4 regions of the Cytobacillus sp. FSL K6-0265 genome follow, and region 3 is predicted to be linked to each of the others. Evidence: riboswitches for the same ligand, from Rfam matches in the RefSeq annotation. Region 3 holds a riboswitch; each other region holds the start of a gene.
The links. Region 3 has a riboswitch for S-adenosylmethionine ahead of MHH73_RS05785 (methionine ABC transporter ATP-binding protein). Riboswitches for the same ligand answer to the same signal wherever they lie in the genome.
Positions count from the first base shown of each region.

Region 1: linked by a shared signal. The riboswitch ahead of MHH73_RS00700 (bifunctional homocysteine S-methyltransferase/methylenetetrahydrofolate reductase) and the one ahead of MHH73_RS05785 (methionine ABC transporter ATP-binding protein) in region 3 are both predicted to bind S-adenosylmethionine.
Region 2: linked by a shared signal. The riboswitch ahead of MHH73_RS18630 (methionine ABC transporter ATP-binding protein) and the one ahead of MHH73_RS05785 (methionine ABC transporter ATP-binding protein) in region 3 are both predicted to bind S-adenosylmethionine.
Region 4: linked by a shared signal. The riboswitch ahead of metK (methionine adenosyltransferase) and the one ahead of MHH73_RS05785 (methionine ABC transporter ATP-binding protein) in region 3 are both predicted to bind S-adenosylmethionine.

Region 1 covers NZ_JBBOPE010000001.1:139,362-144,406, forward strand. Annotated here, with positions in the region: gene metH (methionine synthase) at 1-815, opposite strand, end outside; gene MHH73_RS00700 (bifunctional homocysteine S-methyltransferase/methylenetetrahydrofolate reductase) at 793-2,649, opposite strand; SAM riboswitch class I at 2,752-2,865, opposite strand; gene rpsJ (30S ribosomal protein S10) at 3,223-3,531, shown strand; gene rplC (50S ribosomal protein L3) at 3,568-4,197, shown strand; gene rplD (50S ribosomal protein L4) at 4,222-4,845, shown strand; gene rplW (50S ribosomal protein L23) at 4,845-5,045, shown strand, end outside.
Region 2 covers NZ_JBBOPE010000001.1:3,678,356-3,683,400, forward strand. Annotated here, with positions in the region: gene MHH73_RS18615 (hypothetical protein) at 389-529, opposite strand; gene MHH73_RS18620 (MetQ/NlpA family ABC transporter substrate-binding protein) at 1,276-2,109, opposite strand; gene MHH73_RS18625 (methionine ABC transporter permease) at 2,122-2,790, opposite strand; gene MHH73_RS18630 (methionine ABC transporter ATP-binding protein) at 2,783-3,808, opposite strand; SAM riboswitch class I at 3,918-4,022, opposite strand; gene MHH73_RS18635 (O-acetylhomoserine aminocarboxypropyltransferase/cysteine synthase family protein) at 4,109-5,045, opposite strand, start outside.
Region 3 covers NZ_JBBOPE010000001.1:1,120,405-1,125,449, forward strand. Annotated here, with positions in the region: gene MHH73_RS05770 (S1C family serine protease) at 1-376, shown strand, start outside; gene MHH73_RS05775 (peptidylprolyl isomerase) at 363-1,229, shown strand; gene MHH73_RS05780 (hypothetical protein) at 1,565-1,690, shown strand; SAM riboswitch class I at 1,842-1,948, shown strand; gene MHH73_RS05785 (methionine ABC transporter ATP-binding protein) at 2,033-3,046, shown strand; gene MHH73_RS05790 (methionine ABC transporter permease) at 3,036-3,701, shown strand; gene MHH73_RS05795 (acyl-CoA dehydrogenase family protein) at 3,797-5,005, shown strand.
Region 4 covers NZ_JBBOPE010000001.1:3,448,354-3,453,398, reverse strand. Annotated here, with positions in the region: gene pckA (phosphoenolpyruvate carboxykinase (ATP)) at 1-699, opposite strand, end outside; SAM riboswitch class I at 1,088-1,213, shown strand; gene metK (methionine adenosyltransferase) at 1,515-2,714, shown strand; gene asnB (asparagine synthase (glutamine-hydrolyzing)) at 3,141-5,033, shown strand.

The DNA of each region.
Region 1 (5,045 bases), 980 kb from region 3:
GACAGAGATTCTGCTGTTTCGTGATAACAACCGTCTTCATCTGGTAAACCTGCATTAGGATAACAGCTCACGCCAGTTGAAGAGAGTTGGGCAAGAGAGCGAATATGCTCTTGCATAAATTCCGGTCCAGTTGCGCAGTTGAGCCCAACAGCTATTGGTTTCATATGCTCTACGGAAATGTAAAAAGCTTCGATGTTTTGCCCTGCCAAAGTCGTGCCCATCGGCTCAATTGTCCCTGAAATCATAATAGGGAGTTCTTTCTTTGTATCCTGAAAGGCTTTGTTAATTCCAAGAAAAGCTGCTTTTACATTGATGAGATCTTGACTTGTTTCTATCAATAATAAATCTACACCACCATCAATAAGGCCTTTCGCTTGTGTACGATAATCAATGACTAATTGCTCAAAAGTTGTTCCGCCGGTGACGCTTAATGTCTTAGTGGTTGGCCCCATTGATCCAGCTACATAACGGGGATGATTAGGCTGGTCGTATTTATGGGCTGCTTTTATAGCGATTTCAGCAGCTCTACGGTTTAACCATTCACTTAAATGGCCAATATTGTATTCTTCTAAAACGATACGCGTCGCTCCGAATGTATTTGTTTCAATGATATCTGCCCCTGCTGAAAGATAAGCTTCATGAATGGATTTAATCAATTCAGGCCGCGTAAGTGTGAGGTGTTCATTGCATCCTTCTAAATCCTCACCACCAAAATCATCTGCTGTTAGATGGGCTTCTTGTAGCATGGTACCCATTGCTCCATCCATGATTAAAATCTTTTTTTTCATTTGTTTAGTGATGGCTACTTTTGACATAATGATGCTCCTTCTGTCGATCTTTTCTTTTAATATAATTGGTCAGTTCAGTTGTAAGTTGATATCTAAGGAAAGGGGTAACAAGATAGATGCCTTGAAAGAGTTCTAAGCTTGCATCGATTAACTCCTTTGTAATTAATAAGCCTTCTTTCTCAGCTTGAATCGGGTTAACCGCTTTTGCCATTCTGTCGCGGGTCATTTGTGTAATTTTGATACCAGGCACTTCGTTATGAAGATACTCTGCATTTTTACTGCTAATCAGTGGCATCATTCCGATGAAAATAGGTGTGGAAAGATGCTTAGTTGCTTCATGGATCTCCAATAGTTGTGTTACCGAAAAAACAGGCTGTGACACGAAATAATCAGCGCCTGCTTTTATTTTCCTTTCAAGTCGGACTACTGCTTTGTCCAATGCTTTTACATGGGGGTTAAACGCTGCCCCGACAGAAAAGACGGCATTTTCACCAAGTTCAGAGCCTGAAGGGGAGATTCCTTCATTAAATTGTTTAATCATTTCTATTAATTCAAAGGAAGATAAATCAAATACAGATGAAGCGCCTGGGAAATTACCAACCCTTGCCGGATCTCCTGTAATGGCTAAAATATCATGCAACCCTAATGTATGGAGGCCCATGAGATGTGATTGTAAGCCGATTAAGTTTCGGTCTCTACAGGAGAGATGAACAAGTGGCCGGACGTTTGTTTCTTTTTGGATGATATGTGCTAGCGCTTCATTAGCAATTCGCGGTGTGGCAAGTGAGTTATCTGCGAGTGTGATTGCATCAACCCCAGCATCTTTTAAGGCACTGGCCCCTTCAAAAAATTTAGCAGTTGATAGCTTCTTAGGTGGGTCTAGTTCGACGATGATGGTGCGTTTTTCTTGTACAAGTGTCTCTAATGGTGTATTGGTACGTTTGATCGTCATTCTCTCTATTTTAGGTTTCTTTCTATTAGTTACTTGTTTTTCAAGAATAGGTACAGCATGTTTAACTTCATCGGCAAATGCTTTAATATGGCCAGGTGTTGTTCCGCAGCAGCCGCCAAGCAGTCGAACACCTTGTTTAAGGAAGGACTGCGCTGATTTTCTAAAATAGTCTTCGCCCTCCTTATATTGAATCGTCCCATCGATATAGGCAGGTAGACTTGCATTTGGATATGCAGATAGAAACGCGTGTTGAGGTAATTCAACGGAGGAGAGTGTTTCTAACATATGATGTGGCCCTAAACGGCAGTTTACTCCGACAACATCTGCTCTGTTAGCTTCTAATCTTTTTATAGCATCATTAATTAACATCCCATTTTGTAAAATACCGATTTCTTGTAAAGACACTTGTGCAATAATTGGTATATCCGTTTCTTTTCGGGCAATAGAGAGAACTGTTTCGAGTTCTTCTAAATCATAAAATGTTTCAAGAAGGAGCCCATCTACGCCTTCTAACAATAAGCAGTATAGCTGTTCGCGAAAGTTACGTTTAATTTCATCTAGAGGGATAGAGAGGGGGTTTAATCCTCTTACACCTCCAATTGTGCCAAGCACATATGCCTGATGTTCTTGAATACTAGACCGTGCCAGTTTAACAGCCGCACTATTAATTTCTTTGACTGAATCCTCTAGGCCGTACCGTTTCAATTTTAAATAATTCGCAGCATAGGAATTTGTTTGAATTAAATCAACACCTGCATGGAGATAAGCTTGATGAATGCCCTGAATTTGTTCCGGTGCTGAGAGGTTCAACTCTTCAAAACATGTATCCGTACCATAAGAGTAAAGAAGTGTACCGATCGCACCGTCACCAATTAATACTTGGTTCTTCATTTTTTCAAGAAAGTTCAAAGGTCTCACTCCTTCAATTCATATTTTTTGAATTCAATGGATGAGAAGCCAAAAAGAAAATAAAAAAGGCCTTCAAGAAGAAGGCCTATTATTATAGTCATCTTCTCATCTTTCAAGCACATAGCTTGTAGGAATTAGCACCTTTTCAATAGCGATTCACTATTGATGGTTGCTGAGGTGTCATCGGGCCTTTCCCTCAACCTCTCGTGATAAGAAATAAAAATATTTTATTGAGTAAAATTTACATGAAAGGGCCTATATTTGTCAAATGAAAATTTAGAAAATTTTAAAATAATGACTTGAATAAGTGTTAATTTAGAAAATGCTGTAAAGAGGAAGATATACTTGAAAACACTATTCACAGCAGTTATAATGTTAAAAGTGTGCAGAACAGAGAGAAACGCAATCAATGGTTGCATTTGTTATGTCTTTTCTGTATAATAGACAATGTTGGTCTTTGACTGCGATGAAGTGAAAGGTTGCTGACACACCCGGCCGCTTTGCCATGGCGAGTGTGTGGGAAATTTTCACGGAGAATGTCTATATGAAAATAGGCGAAAAGGAGGGAAAATAATGGCAAAACAAAAAATTCGTATTCGTTTAAAAGCTTATGATCACAGAATTCTTGATCAATCTGCTGAAAAAATCGTTGAAACTGCAAAACGCTCTGGTGCGGCTGTATCTGGTCCAATTCCATTGCCAACTGAAAAGTCAGTTTACACAATTCTTCGTGCGGTGCATAAATATAAAGATTCTCGTGAGCAATTCGAAATGCGTACACACAAACGTTTAATCGACATCATTAATCCAACACCACAAACAGTCGATTCATTAATGCGTTTAGACTTACCATCTGGTGTTGATATTGAAATTAAACTTTAATTAATACATTAAAACAATCTAGGAGGTGTGGCTGAAATGACCAAAGGAATCTTAGGAAGAAAGATTGGTATGACTCAAGTATTTGCTGAAAACGGTGATCTTATCCCGGTAACAGTGGTTGAAGCTACTCCAAACGTTGTTCTTCAAAAGAAATCAGTTGATACTGATGGATACGAAGCAATCCAAATCGGTTTTGAAGATAAACGCGAAAAGCTTTCAAACAAACCGGAAAAAGGACACGCTGCTAAAGCTGATACTACTCCTAAGCGCTTCGTTCGCGAATTACGCGGAGCTGACTTAGCTGAGTATGAAGTTGGTCAGGAAGTCAAAGTTGATATTTTCGCTGAAGGTGAAAAAATTGATGTAACAGGAATTTCAAAAGGTAAAGGTTTCCAAGGTGCAATTAAACGCCACGGACAATCTCGCGGACCAATGGCACACGGTTCACGTTACCACCGTCGCCCAGGTTCAATGGGTCCTGTTGCTCCAAACCGCGTATTCAAAGGTAAATTATTACCTGGTCGCATGGGCGGAGAACAAATCACTGTACAAAACCTTGAAATCGTAAAAGTAGATGCAGAACGCAATCTTCTATTAGTAAAAGGTAATGTACCTGGCTCTAAAAAAGCGCTTCTAAAACTAGTAAGTGCGGTTAAAGCAAAGTAATAACCCGGAAAGGAGGAAGTAAGAATGCCTAAAGTTGCATTATTAAACCAAAGTGGTTCACAAGTTGGCGATATTGAGCTGAACGACTCAATCTTTGGTATCGAGCCAAACAACCACGTGATGTTTGAAGCTGTTATTATGCAAAGAGCTTCTCTACGTCAAGGAACTCATAAAACTAAAATTCGTTCTGAAGTAGCTGGCGGAGGACGTAAACCATGGCGTCAAAAAGGCACAGGTCGTGCTCGTCAAGGTTCAATTCGTTCACCACAATGGCGCGGAGGCGGTACTGTATTTGGTCCTGTACCACGCAGCTATAGCTACAAATTACCTAAAAAAGTTCGTCGCTTAGCTATCAAATCAGCGTTATCTACTAAAGTTGCGGAAGAGAACATTCTAGTATTAGAAACTCTATCTTTCGAAGCTCCAAAAACAAAAGACTTTAAAGGTCTACTTAAAGGTCTTTCTGTAGATTCTAAAGCGTTAATCGTAACTGCAGACATCGATGAAAACGTAGCATTATCTGCTCGTAACATCCCTGGAGTAACAGTTGTTACTGCTAACGGAATCAGCGTATTAGACGTTTTAAATCATGATAAATTGATCATGACGAAGCAAGCGGTCGAAAAAGTAGAGGAGGTGCTTGCATAATGGATGCACGCGATATCATTAAGCGCCCCGTTATCACTGAACGTTCTACTGACATCATGGCTGACAAAAAATATACATTTGAAGTTGATGTAAGAGCTAATAAAACTCAAGTTAAAGATGCTGTTCAAGAAATCTTTGATGTAAAAGTTGAAAAAGTGAACATCATGAACTACAAAGGTAAATTCAAGCGCATGGGTAAA
Region 2 (5,045 bases), 2.6 Mb from region 3:
TCTCATTTCTAGTTTAATTCTCACTTTATTCTCATTACAATCTTATAACAAATTAAATGTGATATCAACTCTTTGCACATATTAGACGATATTTCCACTATGTATATGTTGTAAACCTATCACCCTACATTATTCTACACTAAATTTAGTGAAAAAAACTCATTTTTCTTCTATTTATATATCACTTGTTGGTATATTCTTCTCTACTTGCATTTATGTCCAAATTAAAATCATCATAATCATCTTGTTTACAAGCAAAAGAGAAGTCAGATTCCCGATATATATATATATATAAGGTTTCACGCTTCCTAATCATTGACGAAATTAAACCTCATGTCACTTTATTATATACAAAAAGAGCCGTCTATCTGACAGCTCCTCTCTTTATTTAAGCATGTGCTTTACGTTCGATATCGGCAACAATTCTTTGACTTTTTAAGTAATCTCTTTCACGCTGTTTTTCTACGCGCATCCTTACATCCTGACTTTGGCAATACGTTTCATATCCTACTCCGTATGCTCCGTGCATGGCTTTTTCCATTTCGCTCGTGTAATTCAGCTGTAGCTGACTAATAATGAATCAATCCTTTCAAATTTTCGCCGTTTAAAGCGTTATAATGATTACAATAAAAATACTACACTATAAGCGTACCCCACTCAAACACGATAAAACATGAAAATACGCTTTTTTTCTGAATTTACCGTGATTCGTTTTATCCACCTCCTTTATTCATAAATTAATGGGTCATTCCTTACAAATATTCACCTTTACTCATACACAAGTTAGAAATGATTATTTTGTCTGCGCAAAATACCTCTAATCAACAGTTCAGGCCACCTTTGTGAGATTAAGCAATATACAGAGAATTATTATCTTCTTATACGAGCTAATAGACTTTGTTCTGGTATCTCTGGTTTTTTTACTCTTGATGCACGTGCAAATCCATTTTGTTCCGCTATCTTTAGGTTTTTCACTCTTGATGTACGAGCAATTCACTTTTGTTCCGCTACCTTTGGCATTTTCACTCTCGATGTACGAACAATCCCTATTTATTTAGCTATTTTTCGTAAACCTTGATGTTCGCGCAAACCCGATCATGGGGGAAAAGCTTGTAAACTTGATTATTTGTCTTAATACAAATTATCCACACTACTTGTTTCTCCAATAGCCATTAACCTTTATTTGAATCAATTGACTCAGTGCAATGTATTTTTTCCATTACCTTACTAAAAAAAGAAGCCTACAACTATGTAGACTTCTTCGATAAATATCGATTATTCAGTTACAGGTACAACTGCACCTTCATATTGTTCTTCAATGAAACTTTGGATTTCTTCAGAGTGTAATACTTCTAGTAATGCTTTTATTTCTTCTTTGTCTTCATCCCCAGCTTTAACTGCGATAACATTCACATATGGAGAATCACTTTCTTCAAGTGCAATTGCATCTTCTACTGGATTTAAGCCAGCATCAATCGCATAGTTAGAGTTAATAAGAACGGCGTCACCTTCACCATTATTATATATTTGTGGAAGAAGTGCTGCTTCATACTCCGTATCAAACTTTATATTTTTCGTATTTTCCTCAATATCATCAATTGTCGCTGTTGTTTTATCGACATCAGCTTTTAGTGTAATCAAACCTTCCTTTTCTAACATAGTCAAAATACGACCATGGTCAGGAACAGAGCTGCTCATAATAATGGTTGCTCCTTCTGGAAGATCATCTAAGCTATCATATTCTTGTGAATAAACACCAATTGGTTCAATATGAACGCCACCAGCATTCACAAAATCATAACCGTTTTCTGCCATTTGCGATTCTAAATAAGGGATGTGTTGGAAGTAGTTCGCATCAATATCGCCACCCTCTAACGCTTGGTTCGGTACAATATAATCTTGGAACGTTGTGATATCCAACTCAATTCCTTTTTCTTCTAATAATGGTTTTGCTTCATTTAGGATTTCAGCATGCGGTACATTAGATGCCCCAATTTTTAATGTTTTTGTTCCTTCATCAGATCCTTCGTTACCTTCATCTGAAGAACCACAAGCAGCAATAAATAAAGTAACAGCCGCAATCATTAAAACAGATAACCATTTTTTCATTTTTTAGCTCTCCTATCGTTTGTCTAGTTTGGAAGTAATCAAATCACCAATCATTTGGATGATAAACACGATAATTAAAATGATAATCGTTGCAATCCATACAACGTCATATCTACTTCTTTGGAAACCTTCTAAGTAGGCAAGGTTCCCTAATCCACCTGCACCTATGACACCTGCCATCGCCGTATATCCGACTAGCGCAATCGCTGTAACAGTAATCCCCGAAACAAGCGCTGGCATAGATTCAGGAATGAGTACTTTCCATATAATCGTACTTGTTTTGGCACCCATCGATTTAGAGGCTTCAATGACTCCTTTATCAATCTCACGTAAGCCAATTTCGACCATTCTTGCATAGAAAGGTGCTGCACCAATTATGAGTGCTGGCAAGGCTGCATTTTCTCCAATCATTGTTCCTAATATCATTTTTGTGAAAGGGATGAGTAACACAATTAAGATTAAGAACGGAATGGATCGAAAGACATTGACGAATGCCGCAATGATCTTATTAACAAACTGATTTTGCCATATATTACCTTTAGAAGTTAAGAACAAGAGTAGTCCAAGAATAATTCCTAAAATAAATGTGGCTACAACAGAAATACTTGTCATATATAAAGTTTCTTTTGTTGCTTCCCACATTCTTTCCCAATCCACATTTGGTAGCCATTCATTAAGCATGGGAAATCACCTCCACGCCAACCTTCTGCGAATGAATATATTCAATCGCGCGGGTAACCTCATCCGACTCTCCATCTATATGAATAAATAAGGTACCGTAAGAGCCACTTTGTGTTTGGGATATCTTTCCTTGTAATACATTCACTGTTACATTGTAGTGGCGAATTAAGTTTGTGATTAACGGTTGTTCCGCTGATCCACCTACAAAACCAAGTTGAACAATTTGACCATTTGGATAAGCATTTAGTAAATGTGTAATCGTTTCCTTCGTTTCTTCCGGTTCGGTCACTTGTTGAACAAATCGCTTCGTAATAGGTTCTTTTGGCTTTTGGAACACATCTAGCACTTCGCCAATTTCAACAATTCTTCCACCTTCCATGACAGCCACACGGTGGCAAATCTTGCGAATGACATGCATTTCATGCGTAATTAACACAATAGTTAACCCTAAACGTTCATTAATATCAACAAGTAAGTCGAGAATACTATCAGTTGTTTGCGGATCTAGAGCACTTGTCGCCTCATCACATAACAGTACTTTAGGATTATTGGCAAGTGCTCTAGCAATGCCTACTCGCTGTTTTTGTCCACCACTTAATTGTGAAGGATAGGCATCCTCTCGACCATCTAGACCGACCAATTTAATTAGCTCATTCACTCTCTCTAGTCGCTCTTTCTTAGGTACACCAGCAATTTCTAATGGAAACGCAATGTTTTCTCTTACTGTTCGTGACCACAATAAATTAAAATGTTGAAAAATCATGCTGATTTCTTGTCTAGCCTTTCTTAAGCTAGCACCTTTTATGCGAGAAACTTCATTCCCTGCTACAGATACAACGCCTTCAGTCGGGATTTCAAGACCATTTAACATACGGATCAATGTACTTTTACCGGCACCACTGTATCCGATTACACCGAATATTTCACCCTCGTTAATTTCGAGGTTAACATTGTCTACTGCATTTACTTTCCCATTTTTCGTTGAGAAAATCTTTTTTACATCTTTAATTGAAATCATCTTTCTTCACCTCTTCAATCCAGAAAACAAACACATTGATAGCCTATCCATAGTTTTAAAAAAAGCCTTTCTGCTTGTGAGCAGAAAGGCTTGTTATGAAAATTCCTTTCTCTCATCTTTCAAAGCTACAGCTTTGAGTGAATTGGCACCATTTCAATTAAATGACGGTTGCCGGGCTTCAAAGGGCACTTCCCTCCACCTCTCTAAATAAGAGCAATCTATGAATATATTGAATTTTTTGTGTACCTGTGTAATAGTATCATGTCATTGAAGAAGATGTCAAATGTGAAATAATAGATGTTAGGCCCTTATATTTAATGAAGCAATACCCGTTGCCGCTTCAATAGCAGATTCAAGATCATCGATTAAATCTTCTACGTTCTCAATTCCAATTGATAATCGAATTAAGTCTTCAGGTACACCAGCTTGTTTTAACCCCTCTTGATTAAGTTGTTGATGTGTTGTGCTCGCTGGATGTATAATAAGACTTTTTGCATCACCTACATTCGCTACATGCGCGAAGAGCTCAACCGAATTAATAACCTTAGCACCTGCTTCTCGGCCACCCGATATGCCAAAAACGACAACTGCCCCTGCCCCTTTAGCTAAATATTTATCTGCTAATTCTTTATTAGGATGGTTTTCATCGCCCGGATAAAGTACCCAATTAACAGCAGGGTGATTATTTAAATATTGCACAATTTTCTTCGTATTCGCAATATGTTCTTTCATTCGAACGGTTAACGTTTCTAAACCTAAAGTGAATTGAAAAGCACTTTGGGCACTTAAGGCTGGTCCTAAATCTCTTAGAAGTTGCACTCTCGCTTTTGTAATATACGCGACAGGACCAAGTGCCTCACTATATACTAAATCATTATAACTCGAATCTGGCTGACTTAATCCTGGATACTTCTCTGAATTCCAATCAAATTTACCACCGTCAACAATGACTCCTCCCATTGTCGTCCCATTCCCAAGTAACCATTTCGTTGCAGAATGAACAACAATGTCTGCGCCATGCTCAATTGGTCGACACAGATAAGGAGTTGCAAATGTGTTATCAACCACTAACGGTACACCATTTTCATGGGCGATATTTGCAACAGCTTCAATATCTAGTACTTGTAAACTCGGATTACCAATGGTTTCAGCAAATACAGCTCGTGTCTTTTCATTGATTGCTGCTCGTAGTTCCTCTTCATTATTAATATCTATAAGCCTGACATAGATGCCGAAC
Region 3 (5,045 bases):
TGATGTCGAGAGTATCATTGATCAGTTAATGGAGGATGGTAAAATCATTCGACCTTATCTAGGTGTTGGTTTGATGGACTTAAATCAAGTACCGCAGTTTTATCAAGAACAGTTACCGAAAAATGTAGAAGAAGGTGCTATTATTACCCAAGTTGAGAAAGGTTCCACAGCAGAAAAGGCGGGATTGCAGGCTGAGGATATTTTAGTTTCAATTGGTGATCAAACGATTACAAACGCTAATGACTTAAGAGCATCTCTTTATAAAGACCTTTCAATTGGCGATAAAGTTGAAATAGGTTTTTATCGTGATGGTGAAAAGAAAACAGTGGAAGTAACGTTACAAGGAAATGGGGAAAAGCAAGTTGAAACAGAATAAATTATTGATTGCCACCGGTTGTATGTTTGTTGCAGCTGTTGTCATTGCTGTTGTTTTATACAATAGCCATTCAAAAGCAGCGACAGTCAATGGAGAAAACATAAGCAAAGATGATTTGAATGAAGCGTTAATGTCTCAATATGGCAATTCTGTTCTAGATACATTAATATCTGATCAAATTGTTCTTCAGGAAATGGATAAAGAGAAGGTAACTGTAACTGAAGAAGAAGTGGCTGAAGAAATGGATGCCTATATGGAGCAATATGGGGGAGAAGAGGCATTTAAAGAAGTAATAGATGAAAACGGGGTATCCTATGACTCTATAGAACATAATATTGAAATCTATGTAGGTTCAAAGAAATTGATCACACCAAGAATTGAAATTACTGATGATGAGATGGAAACATACTTTGAAGAGAATAAAGACAGTTTGGCCCAGGCAGAAGAGATAGAAGCTAGTCATATCCTAGTGGAAGATGAGGATACTGCCAAAGAAGTAAAACAGAAACTCGATGATGGTGACGATTTCGCTGAATTAGCAGCATCTTATTCAACCGATGAGGCGAATAAAGATAATGGTGGAAAATTGGGGTATTTTGGTGAAGGTGAAATGGTAGAAGCCTTTGAAAAAGTGGCTTTTGCTATGAAAGTGGAAGAAGTGAGTGATCCAGTAAAAACAGAATATGGTTATCACATTATTAAAGTAACAGATCATAAAGAATCGAAAGCAGCCAATTACGAAGATGCGAAAGCAGAAATAAAAGAGACTTTAATAGAGTCTAAGCTTTCAACTGAATATACGGAATGGCTAAATGAGAAGTACGAAGAATATGAGATTAAAACGTATATTTAAAGGATGTGATCGATATTGAAAAGATTGAAAGAATGTAACATGAAATCTCAATAAGTTACTTTATGCATGCCGATCCTCATGCAAATGAGAGATTGCTAATGAATATATAACGAAACAACGCAAACAAGTGCCTGGATATTTCCTTATGTAGAACAAAATCCTACAACAGAAGAATATCTACAATGGATACAGGGTGATGATAGTTTACCAGCATTTGCTGAGACTAAGTCAGAATCGATACTTGCTCAAAGCTTTTTAGTGAAACTTCTGAAGCTAATCACATGTTTCCTAGGAGAGAAGGGTTCCAACTGCTAAATGGCAATGAAGGAACACAGATGTTGACATGCCTAAATGGAGATTTTGAACCACTGCAAGGGTTTGCAGATATGCTTGGTGGTGAGGGACGTAACCTAGTAAAGAGAAATTCTCAACGTCAGCCATCATCTTGTATGTGGACCTAAACATTGTTTTATTAGGAACAACTTTATTTATCTTTCTGTTTAAACGAAGAGGAAAATAAGTAAATGTATTAATAATCAAAATACTATTGACAATTAAATCAATACCCGATAAAATTTCCTTTATCAAAGCAATACAATAAATTGAATATGATTCTTATCGAGAGAGACTGAGGGACCAGGCCCGAAGATGTCCGGCAACCTCCTTTTAAAGGGAAGGTGCTAAATCCTGCAGAATGATTTCATTCTGAAAGATAAGGTTTAATAACAATCATTTGTTGAGCCTCTTTCAAAGTGAAAGAGGCTCATTTTATGTTGTAGAGGACCTGAGGGAGGGTGAGGTAAATGATTGAAGTCAATCATTTAGTGAAAATTTATAAAAGCAAAAAAAAGCAAGTAATAGGCGTTGACAATGTATCTCTTTCCATTAAAGAAGGGGAAATATACGGGATTATTGGTTATAGTGGAGCTGGGAAAAGCTCTTTATTACGTTGTCTTAATTTATTGGAGAGACCAACATCTGGTGAAGTGAAAATTGATGGCGTTGATTTAACGGCCTTAACAAGTAAAGAATTACGAAAAGCAAGGCAGAAGATAGGTATGATTTTTCAACATTTTTATTTAGCAAGTTCGAAGACGGTATATGAGAATATTGCCTTTGCTTTAAAAGCGGCAGGGAAAAGCCCGAAAGAAATAGATAAGAGGGTGAAAGAACTATTAGAATTAGTCGGTTTAGCAGATAAAATTCATCAGTATCCCGCACAATTAAGTGGTGGTCAAAAGCAAAGGGTAGGAATTGCCAGAGCACTTGCTAATGATCCAAAGGTTTTACTTTGCGATGAAGCCACTTCAGCCTTAGATCCAAAAACAACAAAGTCGATCTTAAACCTATTAAAATCGATTAATAAGAAACTAGGCTTAACCATCGTACTTATCACTCATGAGATGGAAGTAGTCAAAGAGATTTGCCATAGATTAGCTGTTATGCAAGATGGAAAGGTCATAGAAGAAGGACCGGTGTATGATATATTTGCGAACCCAGTTGAACCACTTACAAGAGACTTTATTCAAAGTGTTCTTCAATTTGACTTACCACAGCAATTGATTGAAAACAGGAAGGGGACGATCATCAAGATTCAGTTTAAAGGTGCAATAGCAGAAGAATCTGTTGTTTCTGAACTGTTCCAAACATTCAAAGTAAAAGGGAATATTCTTCACGGCAAGATTGAATATATTCAAGAAGTGCCACTAGGTATTTTTATTATGGAGTTGACTGGCGAAATACCTGAAATAGAAAGAGCTATACAATATATTCAAGATAGAACACAGAATATGGAGGTAGTTGAACATGTTGCTTGAGTCCATTCAGGCGTTACTTCCTGAACTAAATACAGCTGTATTACAAACAATTTATATGGTCGCCATCTCTTTAGTTGCGGCACTTATACTAGGTCTTCCACTAGGGATCTTATTATTCGTTACCGACGAAGGATTGTTCTTAAAAAATAGATTTGTAAATGCGGTTACTGGTTGGATTGTCAATTTGATCCGCTCGATTCCTTATATTATTTTGTTAGTAGCTCTATTGCCGTTAACAAAATTAATTGCAGGTTCAACGATTGGTCCTACAGCTGCTTCTGTCTCATTATCCGTGGCAGCGATTCCCTTTTTTGCAAGATTGGTAGAAACATCTTTAAGAGAAATAGATAAAGGGGTCATTGAATCCGCAGTAGCAGTAGGCGCTTCCCCTTGGATGATTATTAAAGAAATCCTTGTCCCAGAAGCGAAACCTGGAATTGTTCAAGGATTAACGATTACGACTATTAGTTTAATTGGTTATTCCGCAATGGCAGGTATTATTGGCGGCGGTGGTATTGGTGATTTAGCGATACGTTTCGGTTACTATCGCTATGATAATGTCATTATGATCACCACAGTAGTTGTTCTCGTTGTATTGGTGCAAATCATTCAAATTGGTGGCGATAAATTAACTAAATATGTAGATAAGAGATAATAAATTGTAACAATAAATATAGTAAAGGAGGATGGAGCCTTTACTATATTTATTTATCCTATAAATCTTATCTAAAGATAGAGAGGACTGATTCTATGAGCACAATAACAGCTTCATCTAAAGAAGCGTATTTAGCTGAACAACTCGCTCGACCATTTATTAAGACGGCTCAACAAGAAGAATTATTTCATAAAGCTGCGATATTAGCAGAAGGATTTAGTAAGAGGGCGCAAAAGATTGATGAAAATGCAGAATTCCCCTTCAATAATTTTGAAGAATTGAAACAATCAAATTATTTAAGTCTGACGATTCCGAAAGAGTATGGTGGTAAAGAGATTTCCTTATATGAATATTTATTAATACAAGAAAGGATTGCTCAAGGTGATGCGTCTACGGCATTATGTATTGGTTGGCACTTAGGTGTTATCTATGATTTAAGGGTAAAACGGAAATGGAAGGAAGAACAGTTTGCCAAGTTATGCGAAACGGTTATTAAAGATAAGAAATTGATTAACCGCTGTGCAACAGAGACAGCAACCGGCAGTCCAACCCGTGGTGGACGACCAGCGACGACTGCGGTAAAAAAAGGAACGCAATGGATTTTAAATGGAAGAAAGTCTTTTGCTTCGATGGCACCTGGATTAGATTTTTCTCTTATTACAGCAACGATTGACGATTCGGGCGAAATTGGCATATTCCTTGTACCACATGAGAATCCTGGTTTGATAGTGGAACCAACTTGGAGTATGTTAGGGATGCGAGGTACACGCAGTGATGATCTCGTATTAGAGAATGTAATTGTAGAAGAAGAGGCATTAGTAGAAATAGAAGATGCTAATTTTTATGCGATACCTAATGCGTGGTTACTACATTCAGCTGCCTGTTTTATTGGCGTTGCTATTGCTGCTCGGAACTATGCTATTATTTTCGCTTCTGAATATCAACCTAATAGTCTACCAGGTCCAATTAGTGAAGTACCAGAAGTGCAACGTAAAATTGGAGAAATGGAACTCGAGCTACTAAAAGCGCGTACAGCTCTCTATTCTATAGCCGATCGCTGGGATAATGAACCGAATAAACGAGGAGAATTAGGAGCTGAACTTGGAGCAATCAAACATCTTGTCTCTAACAGTGCCAATAAAGTGGTCGATTGGGCAATGAGAATAGTTGGTGCACAAAGCTTGCAACAAAAAAATCCTCTGCAACGTTATTTCCGTGATGTGCGAGCTGGGCTGCACAATCCTCCTATGGATGATGTAGTTATAACCAATTTAGCGAAAAAAGCATTATCATTTAAAAGATAAAAATAATCACTAAAACATGCCCCTCTTCATATATGGAGAG
Region 4 (5,045 bases), 2.3 Mb from region 3:
AAGACCAAAGAATAAAGCCACATCGCCTTCGCGGCCAACATTGGCTGAACAGTGCATAGGGAGGATACCATTTTCAGGAAGCATATAGTTCATAACAGAGAAAATAGATTTTTTCATTTCACCAGCATACTCAGTACCACCAATAAGAACAATACGGCGTTCGAATGAAACGATAATAAAGGTTTCTGAAGCTGTACCGTCAACTGCTGGGTCTGCTTTGAAATTAGGTGCTGAAATAACTGTAAACTCAGATTCGTGATCTAATAAGTCTTCTTCTGTAGGTCGAATAAATAATTGGTGTGCAAAAAGGTTATGCCAAGCATATTCATTAATTACTTGGATTGGCATACGGTGTTTCTTATCCGCACCAGCAAATCCTTTGAATACGAAAACTTCTTCTTTCTCTTTTAAGAAAGCAATCACCTTGTTGTATAAGTTATTGAAGACTGCTTCAGAAATTGGTTGGTTCACACTTCCCCAATCAATTTTATCTTTAGAGCTTGCTTCTTCAACTGTATATTTGTCTTTAGGTGAACGACCTGTATACTTACCTGTTGTCGCGCGAATGGCACCAGTAGATGTAAGTACACCTTCATTACGGTTTAATACTTTCTCAACTAGTTGCGGCACAGATAATTGAACTTGGATGTTTTCGCCTTTTAGTAAATCATTTAACTCAGTTATCGATACAGAATTCATCTGATGAATACCTTCCTTTATATAATATTATTTAAGAGATATGCATCTCAGTCGCTATTTGTGATTATTTCTTCAAAAATAGTATAACACATTTATTCATTCAGTCTATACTATATAAATCATTTTTATATAATTAATGAAATTGTCACAAATACAGGCAGTATTCATTATAAATAGCTTTTGCAAATTTAAAAAGGATAATCAGCAAATTTAATGTAATTTTTATATATATTAAGGAAAAATAACGGTATCATCTAAACATCCCTTTGTTCGCTATCAAAACTCAGCGTATCGAGTAAGCATATGACAATTTTTACATTGAATAGTTGAGGAAAAACAATTGACTATATTCCTTGTGTAAGTTATGATGAATCCTTGAACGGATACTCTCTTATCCCGAGCTGGTGGAGGGACAGGCCCTATGAAACCCAGCAACCTGCCAACTACATTTTTATGAGCAAAGGTGCTAACCTGATGCAAGGATTTATTACTCACTATCCTTGAACGATAAGAGTGAAAGGCGCGAATCATTTTACTTCAACCTTTTCACTAAATCAGAGAAGAGGTTTTTTTTCATGCTTTTTAACATGATGTTGGCGAATACGAGGAGCGGCTTTTGGAATGTACTATTTATGCATGGGGAAAAGATCCAACCATTTTATTCTCAATATTCCAAGTTAACGCATAGGTTATTAAGGGTATGAGATAAACATTGGCCCATAAATAATGAAGATTCAAATAAGGGAATGAGTTCCGTATCAAAATTAAAGGCTAATATAAAGTCTTATTGATTCGATAAATAAGGAGGAAGTCAGATGTCAACAAAACGTAGATTGTTTACTTCTGAATCAGTTACTGAAGGTCATCCGGATAAGATCAGTGACCAAATTTCTGATGCAATACTAGATGCTATTTTATCAAAGGACCCGAATGCGAGGGTTGCTGCGGAAACGTCTGTTACTACAGGTCTTGTATTGGTTGCAGGTGAAATCACTACATCCACATATGTAGATATTCCAAAAATCGTTCGTGAAACCATTAAGGAAATTGGTTATACACGTGCAAAATATGGCTTTGATTCTGAAACATGTGCAGTATTAACTTCTATTGATGAGCAGTCAGCAGATATTGCTATGGGTGTAGACCAAGCATTAGAAGCGCGTGAAGGACAGATGACTGATGCTGAAATTGAAGCCATTGGTGCTGGAGACCAAGGTTTAATGTTTGGTTTTGCATGTAATGAAACAAAAGAGCTTATGCCATTACCTATTTCATTAGCGCATAAACTTTCTCGCCGTTTAGCTGAAGTAAGAAAAGAGGAAATCTTACCTTATCTTCGCCCAGATGGTAAAACGCAAGTAACTGTAGAATATGATGAAAACAACCAACCTGTACGTATTGATACAATTGTTATCTCTACACAGCATCATCCAGAAATCAGTTTAGAACAAATCCAACGCAATTTAAAAGAGCATGTAATCAATCCGGTTGTTCCTACTGAATTAATTGATGAAAACACAAAATACTTTATTAATCCAACAGGACGCTTCGTTATTGGTGGACCTCAAGGAGATGCTGGCTTAACTGGTAGAAAAATTATTGTTGACACTTACGGCGGTTATGCTCGTCACGGTGGTGGTGCATTCTCTGGTAAGGATGCAACGAAAGTTGACCGTTCAGCTGCTTACGCGGCTCGATATGTAGCAAAGAATATTGTTGCTGCAGAACTAGCTGATAAAGCGGAAGTTCAATTAGCCTATGCAATCGGTGTTGCTCAGCCTGTATCCATCAGTATTGATACATTTGGAACTGGAGCAGTATCTGAGGATGTTTTAGTTGAAGTTGTTAGAAACAATTTTGACCTCCGTCCTGCTGGTATTATTAAAATGCTTGATTTACGTCGTCCAATCTACAAGCAGACAGCTGCTTATGGACATTTCGGCCGTACAGATATCGATTTACCTTGGGAGCGCACAGATAAAGCAGAAGACTTGCGCAAGGAAGCTTTAAAATAAATTAGAAAAGTTATGGCTGTAGAAAACGCCTTTAATGAGTTTTCTACAGTCTTTTTTTTTTGGAAAAAAAGGGGCTATCATAAAATTAATACGTCCAAAACGATTTGCTCGTACATCAAAAAGAATTTGATTAAAGTAATAGAACAAAATTCGTTTTTTTAGATATTACAGATCCCCAATAATCGACATAAAGGGAAATCGAAACGATTTCATAAAAAATTAAAATTAATGTCATCTTTTCGTCTTAGAAGGTGGGTATAGAATAAATGTTCTTAAGTATACGAAGGAGAAAACATGAACATACTGCCTAGCATAAATCTTCCATTTTTTTTCGAAAGGTGAAACTTTTTAAAATAACTTAACGTCTATACAAGGTATGGGAAAATACAACAAACTAGATGAAATAAAAAGAAGGTGACGTACATAATGTGTGGTTTTATTGGTTGTATACATGATCAAGCACAAAAAGTACAAGAAGCAGATAAACAATTTGAGAATATGAATAACATTATTACTCATCGTGGGCCAGATGATGCCGGATATTATCGATCTGATCATATCCAATTTGGATTCCGCCGATTAAGTATTATAGACATTGAAAGTGGTCATCAACCACTTACATTTGATAATGGTAAATATTGGATTATTTTTAATGGTGAAGTTTATAATTATGTTGAACTACGCGAGGAATTAATCAATAAAGGATTAACTTTTGAAACCCATTCGGATACTGAAGTGATTATTGCTTTGTATAGTTATTATAAAGAGAAGGCGGCAGAAAAGTTAAGAGGTATGTTTTCCTTCGTTATTTGGGATAAAGAGAAGCAAGAAGTATTTGGTGCGAGAGATCCTTTTGGCATTAAACCTTTTTATTATCTTGAAGATGATGAGACCACTTACTTTGCCTCTGAAAAGAAAAGTATTCTACTGGCATTGAAAAACGATGTCATTAATTATGATGCTTTGCAGTATTATATGACTTATCAATTTGTACCTGAACCGATGACCATGTCGGTTGGTATAAAGAAACTTGAGCCAGGTCATTATTTCAAGAAGAAAATCGGTGGCTCTATGCATATTCAGCGTTATTGGAAAGCACATTTCCAACCTGTACAAAAAGAAGAATCTCAGTTTATTAAAGAGATTCAAGATGTTTTAACGGATTCAGTTAAAATGCATATGCGTAGTGATGTACCTGTAGGCTCGTTTTTATCCGGTGGGATTGATTCTTCTATTATTGCATCCATAGCAAAACAGTTTCACCCAAATATTAAAACGTTTTCAGTAGGTTTTGAAAGGGACGGTTTTAGTGAAGTGGATGTGGCTAAAGAAACAGCTGAAAAACTAGGTGTTGAAAATATAAGCTATATCATCTCTCCAGAAGAATATATGCAAGAAGTACCTAAAATTATGTGGCACACAGATGACCCATTAGCGGACCCTGCTTGCGTTCCACTTTACTTTGTCGCAAGAGAAGCAAGAAAACATGTAACGGTGGTGCTATCAGGCGAAGGCGCCGATGAACTGTTTGGTGGATATAATATTTATCGTGAACCACAGGACTTAGAAATTTTTAATAAAATGCCTTCAGCAGGAAGAAAGTTATTGCGTACCCTTTCTCGAATCATGCCAGAGGGGATGAGAGGTAAGAGCTTTATTGAACGAGGAACGACTCCAATGGAAGAACGCTATATTGGTAATGCGAAAATGTTCTTAGAACATGAAAAAAGAGAATTATTGCAGGTTTATAACGAGAAGAATGATTTTAAAGATATTACCCGTCCATTATATGCTGAAAGTGCAGCCTATGATGCGGTTAATCAAATGCAGTATATTGATATTCATACTTGGATGCGCGGAGATATTCTTTTAAAAGCAGATAAAATGACGATGGCACATTCATTGGAATTAAGGGTACCATTCCTTGATAAAGAGGTCTTTAATGTGGCTTCCACCATTCCAACCCATTTAAAAACATCTCATCAAACAACGAAATATATCCTTCGTAAGGCAGCAGAAGGTATTGTGCCAGAACATGTGTTGAACCGTAAAAAGTTAGGATTCCCGGTTCCTATCCGTCATTGGTTAAAGGATGAGATGTATGATTGGGCTAAGACACTAATTAAAGAGAGCCATACAGACTATTTAATTAATAAAGAGTATGTAGTAAATTTACTTGAATGGCATGCACAAGGAAAAGCAGATTACAGTAGGAAAATCTGGACGGTCCTTATGTTTATTGTGTGGCATGATGTTTTTATTGAGAAGAAGTATGATTTCGAAAACCAATTGGTTTCAGCTACAACTGCTAACTTTTAAGCTGAGAAAAAA